One region of the Planococcus chinensis genome, then DNA from elsewhere that is predicted to be linked to it. Evidence: riboswitches for the same ligand, from Rfam matches in the RefSeq annotation. Region 1 holds a riboswitch; the other holds the start of a gene.
The links. Region 1 has a riboswitch for lysine ahead of ACFSDB_RS10775 (Na+/H+ antiporter NhaC family protein). Riboswitches for the same ligand answer to the same signal wherever they lie in the genome.

Region 1 (3,351 bases):
AAAACGCCAAATGTTCCCCAAACCTACCGCTGAGCCGACAGCCGCCATAATAAATCCGGCGCGTGTACCCCATTGCGAACGTTCCATCTTTCTTCCCCCTTTGTTTGTCTGCTTCCAATTTTCTTACAGAAAAATAGGAAGTTTGTTTATTTTCAGATTATTGACTAATCTAAAAATAGTATAACGATGCTGCCTTTGAAAGTAAAGATAATTCCGGAAAATATTTATAAAAAACTATTGCTAGAATAGTAAAAAGCAGAGGAAAAATTCCTCTGCTTTTAATATTTGCTAGTTATTTGCTTGTTTCTCAAGAATTGTAGTACGTTTTGACCATGTGATAAATAATACTGCTAAAATGACCGCAACTGCTAATAAAGACCATAGCAGCGAACCGGTAAAGCCTATGACGATATACCCCACTGCCCCGATCGCGGCTGCGGTCAGCGCATACGGCAATTGGGTCAATACGTGGTCCATGTGGTTGCTTCCTGCCCCTGTAGATGACAGGATCGTCGTATCTGAAATCGGCGAACAATGGTCCCCGAAAACAGCTCCGGCCAGAACCGCTGACAACGTTGCCAGCAGAAGTTCAGGCGCTGCCTGCCCCATGATGTTGCCGGCAATCGGCAGCAGAATCCCGAAAGAGCCCCAGGAAGTTCCGGTCGAGAAAGCCATGATTCCGGCTAAAAGAAACAGAAGCACCGGCAGGATTTCGGTTGGAATATTATTCTTTGTCACCACATCCGCCAGGTAGACGCCGGTTTCAAGTGCGTCGATCAAATAGCTGAGTGCCCAAGCAAAGATCAAGATCAGCACAGCGCCGATCATCGAGCGAAGCCCTTCCACGATGCCTTTGCCGACCCAGGATGCTTTTGCCGTTTCGTTTTTCTTGAACTGGCGTACATACAATAGGATGGACGCGACAGCTCCCAAAAGGCCGCCCGCCATCAACGACGCCGGTACATCTGTGTTCTCGAAGATTGCCCAGATGTCCCACGCTTGTCCGGCATTCTGATAGCCGGTCCAAACCATTGCCCCGATTGTGCCGGCGATCAGCAAGAGGATCGGCAGGAGCAGATCCGTCACTTTTCCATGTGCGTGCGCCGGGAACTCTTCTTTCATTTCCCCTGGGATTGTTTTGTTTGCGTCGTATAATTCCCCAGTCGTAATTGCGCGCGTTTCATGTTTTTTCATCGCTCCGAAATCGACGTCGCGGATGGCGACGAAAATGACGATGGCCAGCGTCGCAATGACGTAGAAGTTCATCGGGGCCATCCAGATGAATGCTTCAAGCGCCGACATCTGAACATAAGATTGCGCCGACAGGATCGTGGCGACGATTCCGATAATCGCCGCTCCCCAGCTTGATACCGGTGAGATGACACAGACCGGCGCTGCCGTAGAATCGATGAAGTAAGCCAGTTTCGCCCGCGACACTTTATAACGGTCAGTAATCGGGCGTGCGACTTGTCCGACCGCCAATGCGTTGAAATAGTCATCGATGAAAATCACCATGCCGAGTACGACCGTCAGGACCTTGGCGCCGCGGCGGGTCTTGATGCGCGCAGAAGCCCAATCGGCGAATGCTCGGCTGCCGCCTGACAGACTGACGAACGCGGTGATGACGCCTAACAGCAGCAGGAACAGCAAGATAAAGACATTATAGGCGTTGAAGCCTTCGTCCCAGAACGTGACCGCAAAAGAATTGAAGATTTCTCTTGCAGCTTGGACAGGTGCAAACGACGTCAGGATCAACGCAGCTGCCACCACACCGGTGCCGAGCGACAACAGCACCCGCTTGGTCAGCAGCACCATGACAATTGCTACCAGCGGCGGCAAAATCGAGAAAATAGTATTTTCCATATGAATCCCTCCTATTTTTTTAAGGATGGAAGAGAAGATAGAAAAAAGGCCGATCGCTCCAATGGATACAATCAGCCTTCTACAATTCGTCTGTGCATAAAAACATCAAACAACCCTGTAGCTCTTCGCCTGTAAAATCACAGACGACAGTGACATCCTTTTTCAGAATGCCCCCAGCCCTTTTTCCATTGACACCTGAAAAAAGAGCTTCGGCAAAACTTCCTTTCATATGCGTTCAACGTTGTCACACTCCCGCATATTACTGATAAGCTTCGCAGCCTCTACCCATCGATATTGAATTCCTTAAAAGCATAGCGCAGAATTTTATTGAAATCAAATGAAACTCTACTTCGAATATTCGTTCATTTTACTGCTTTTGCCTGGAAAAACCGGCTGAAAACATCCCGCAGGAATTCTGGCATGAAATAAGTTTTTGGCGCCCGTTTCAGCTCCGGGAAAAAATAGCCGAACGTGAACATATCAAGCGTAATCAGCTGATAGACTTTTTCCGGGTCTGCCGGAATGCCGCCGACATACAATTGATGCTCTTCGACGGCCATATTGACATGGACGATGTTCCCGAGGACAGCGCCGCGGAACCCCATCCCTTTCAATTCGATGTTCGGCCACTCGGCATTCAGCGACTGCTGGTAGATTTCCTTCAGTTCTGCGCCCGTCAATTCGACCAGACAGAGATTGATCGGGTGCGGCAGCATCTTATGGAAATCATAGCGTGTCGCGACCCCGACCGGCATCCCCTCCATAAACAAGCCGGCATTGAACAACGCACAGTCTGCTCCGGAATACTCAAGCATCGCTTCCCCGAACAGCTCGGCCAGTTCCGACTCTTTGAACCACTCCGCTTTCAATTCTTTTTCGTTATAAAAAATCGGCTCGCTCAGTTGGGTTTTGCCGTCGGCAATCAATTCATCATTGAACCCCTCTTCCGAATTGCGCAATTCTGCGGTATCGATCAATTCAGCTTCGGTTTCACCGGTTGCCGGATCCCATGTGATATGCCCGATGAACATGCCGAATTTGCCGGCCGCCCCGAGCAGCGTGCTGCCGATTGTTTTCCCTTCGTGGAAAATATGGTGGGTATGGGCGCCGAGGATCACGTCGATGTCGGTGCAAAGCTCCGCCAGCAGTTCATCCTCCCGGATGCCCAGATGGGACAAGCAGACAATGAAGTCCGTCTGGTCCTTGATGGCGTTGACCGATTCAATGATCGATGCTTTCGCATCGGTCACTTCCCATCCCAAGCGCTGATAAAACGGAGTGAATTCTGCTGTTGCTCCGACCAGGCCGATTCTCAGCCCTTCCGCAGTCTCCAGGACCCCGTAAGGCTTTGCCCATTTCGGCCGGCCGCCGCCTTCTTCAAACAGGTTGGATACAATGACATCAAAGTCAGCCTGGATATACAATTCGTCCAGTTCATCCTTGGACAGCGTAATGCCTTCATTATTGCCGATTGTCACTGCATCGTAG
Region 2 (3,351 bases), on a different contig from region 1:
GAACGACAGCGCTCCAATCCGATGTGTTCGATGCAATCGGCCCAACTAAAATGTTCCGCACCAAATTCCTCCTCGAAAAAGGAATCCGCTTCCCGGTCGGCATCTGCACTGCCGAGGACCAGCCTTTCATGGTCCATGCCTATATACTCGCCGACGCCATCTCCATCGTTGCCGACTATCCTTGTTATTACGTCGTCAACCATACCGACAAAGAACATGCTTCAGTGATGCCAGCCTCCCCTGCCGATTACTACGGCACCCTAGCCCAATCTGTCCGCATCATCAAACGCCATATCAAAAACCAGGTCCATCAGGACGTGCTGATCGCCAAATACCTGAAGAAAGAATTCACGACCGGCCGCAGCGTGTCACTCGCCACATCTGCCCTTGGCCAGCGTGAAAAGACTGCTTGGCTCCGAGAGTTGAACCGCTTCTTGGCCAACTGGTCCAATAATAAAATTATCAGCCTCCTCCCGGTTCCCATGCAGCAGTATGTGAGTTGCGCCAAAACTGATGATCTCCAGCAAGTGCTGGCATTTTTCTCAAGCGACATCCCCGATGCCGGGTAATAGGCAAACAAAAGGCAAGCCCCGCTTTATTGCGGAGCTTGCCTTTTTATTCTGATAACCCATATGCGTTGTGGAGCGCATTGGCTGATTTGTTCATTTCTGTTTCCGGCACGACGACCGACACTTTGATTTCGGATGTGGAGACCATTTTCACCGGAATCCCTTCTTTTCGCAAGATATCAAACATCTGCGCTGCGACCCCCGGATTCGACACCATGCCCGAACCGACGATGGACACTTTCGAAAGGCCGACTTCATAGTTCGCTGACACGAAACCGATGCTTTCCTGGTTGTCGTTCAGCACACGGCGCGTTTCTTCCAAACTGTCCTCTTTGATGGAGAATGAAACCGAAGGCGGGAATTCGTCGGTGATGCTTTGGACAATAATGTCGACATCGATATGGTTTTCTGCCAGCTTCGTGAAGATATTGGCTAATGATCCGTTGAATGCTTCTTTGTAAATGACCGTAACGCGGGCGATTCCCGGTTCGAACGCGACGCCTCTGACGATTAGATTTTTTTCCACAGTGACCACCTCTTGTATAGTTGTGCCCGGTTCATCCGAGTAGCTCGCGCGAACGGACAACGGGACCTGGTTGTTTTTAGCGAATTCAACAGCCCGCGGGTGCAGGACGCCTGCTCCCAGATTCGCCAGTTCCAGCATTTCATCGTAGGAAATCTGATCAAGCTTGCGGGCGCCGGTCACATACCGCGGATCGGACGTGTAGACGCCGTCGACGTCGGTATAGATTTCGCAGGCATCTGCGTTGAGGGCAGCAGCAAGGGCGACCGCCGTCGTATCCGAACCGCCGCGGCCGAGCGTCGTGATATTGCCGATTTTATCGACTCCCTGGAACCCGGCCACCACACAGAAATAACCATTTTCAAGCACGCGCTCGAGGCGTTCGGTATGAATCTGTTCGATGCGCGCATTCCGTGGCACCGATTCAGTTTCGATGCCTGCCTGCCAGCCGGTGAAAGAAAGCGCTTCGTGGCCGAGTGCCTTGAAAGCCATGGCCAGGAGCGAAATTGTCACTTGCTCGCCGGTCGCAAGCAGCATGTCCATTTCACGTTTCGGCGGATCGACGGAGATTTCATTCGCCAGCCCGAGCAAAGTGTCCGTCGTTTTGCCCATGGCAGAGACGACGATGACGACACGGTGCCCTTTTTCCTTTTCGCGGATTGCCCGCTTCGCAACACCGATGATTTTCTCCGGCGTTGCAACTGATGTGCCTCCGAATTTCATGACTACTGTTTTCATCTCATCCACTCCCATAATGTAAGTGGCCCTCAACATGAATGCCAAGGTGCAAGCACCCCGGCCAGACAATAAAAAAAGGCAGCCCGCCGCGACTGCGGCAAACTACCTCTTTAGCATGTACGAATACGAAAAAACGTCCATGTGAGATAGCCCTCCAGAGATTGACTCTGACAGCCCGGCATCTATTAAATGCAGGACCAGCACCCGGGGTTGCAGGAACCCGGGCACTTCGGCGACCGCCCCTTTCCCCATCCTTCACAGATTCAGCAAATCTCCGGATGGCTACTTTTGACGTTCGCACCTCTATCATCACTTTTCCAAGTGATTCATTTCTGTTTTTACGATAGCACGTTATTGTTCGCTTGGCAACGATTGTTGTGAAAAATGCTGGCGGATCTGTTCTGCCAGCTTTACCGGCATGCCCGCTTCGCGCAGCTCTTCCACGCCTGCTTCCTTGATGCGCTTGACCGAACCGAAATGCCGCAGCAGCTGCTGCTTGCGCTTCGGCCCTACGCCTTCAAGTTCATCAAGCGCCGACTGGATCGAATTTTTGCCGCGCTGCTGGCGGTGGAACGTAATAACGAACCGGTGGACTTCGTCCTGGATGCGCTGCAGCATATAAAACGCTTCGCTCGTCCGCTTCAGCGGCACCACTTCAACCGGATCGCCGTAAAGCAGCTGCGAAGTCTGGTGCTTGGCGTCTTTCGCAAGCCCGGCGACCGGGATCGACAAGCCCAGCTCATCTTCGAGCACCTCGCGCGCAGAAGAAATCTGCCCTTTGCCTCCGTCAATGACGATCAAGTCCGGCAACGGCAAGCCGTCTTTCAAGACACGCGTATACCGGCGGCGGACCACTTCGCGCATAGCGGCGTAATCATCCGGCCGGCCGGCGCTGCGCGTCTTGTATTTCCGGTAGTCTTTTTTCGATGGTTTGCCGTCGATGAAGGTGATCATCGCAGAAACAGCGTCTGCTCCCTGGATATGGGAGTTGTCAAATGCTTCGATGCGCAATGGCGTCTGGATGTTCATCGCTTCGCCGAGTTCGAGGCAAGCGCCGACTGTCCGTTCTTCCTGTCGCTCAAGCAGCTGGAATTTCTCCTTGATCGCAATTTCGGCGTTTTTCCGGGCGAGCGACAAGAGGTCTTTTTTCTTGCCCCGCTGCGGAACCAGGACGCGGATGCCGAGCCAGTCGCGGACCAGTTCCGCATCCGTCCCTTCCGGCAGCAGCACTTCGTTCGGTTTCACGTGGTGCGGCTGTTCATAGAACTGGCCAAGAAACGTCAGGAACTCGTCTTGCGGATCCCGGTAGAGCGGGAACAGCGAGACGTCGCGTTCGATCAATTTGCCTTGTCGCACAAAAAAGACCTGGACGCACATCCAGCCTTTGTCGACCGCGTAGCCGAAGACATCCCGGTCGGTGAAATCGTTCATCGCCATCTTCTGCTTCTCCATGACGGTCTCGATATGGGAAATCTGGTCGCGGTATTCTTTCGCCCGTTCAAACTCCAGGTTTTCGGCCGC

Region 2: another riboswitch for lysine. It lies ahead of ACFSDB_RS13470 (aspartate kinase); the one in region 1 lies ahead of ACFSDB_RS10775 (Na+/H+ antiporter NhaC family protein).

Annotation. Positions count from the first base shown of each region.
Region 1 covers NZ_JBHUFW010000007.1:167,110-170,460, reverse strand. Annotated here, with positions in the region: gene ACFSDB_RS10780 (sodium-dependent transporter) at 1-87, opposite strand, end outside; gene ACFSDB_RS10775 (Na+/H+ antiporter NhaC family protein) at 289-1,863, opposite strand; lysine riboswitch at 1,974-2,155, opposite strand; gene ACFSDB_RS10770 (bifunctional metallophosphatase/5'-nucleotidase) at 2,226-3,351, opposite strand, start outside.
Region 2 covers NZ_JBHUFW010000011.1:178,157-181,507, reverse strand. Annotated here, with positions in the region: gene ACFSDB_RS13475 (glycosyltransferase family 2 protein) at 1-569, shown strand, start outside; gene ACFSDB_RS13470 (aspartate kinase) at 616-1,830, opposite strand; lysine riboswitch at 1,970-2,144, opposite strand; gene uvrC (excinuclease ABC subunit UvrC) at 2,182-3,351, opposite strand, start outside.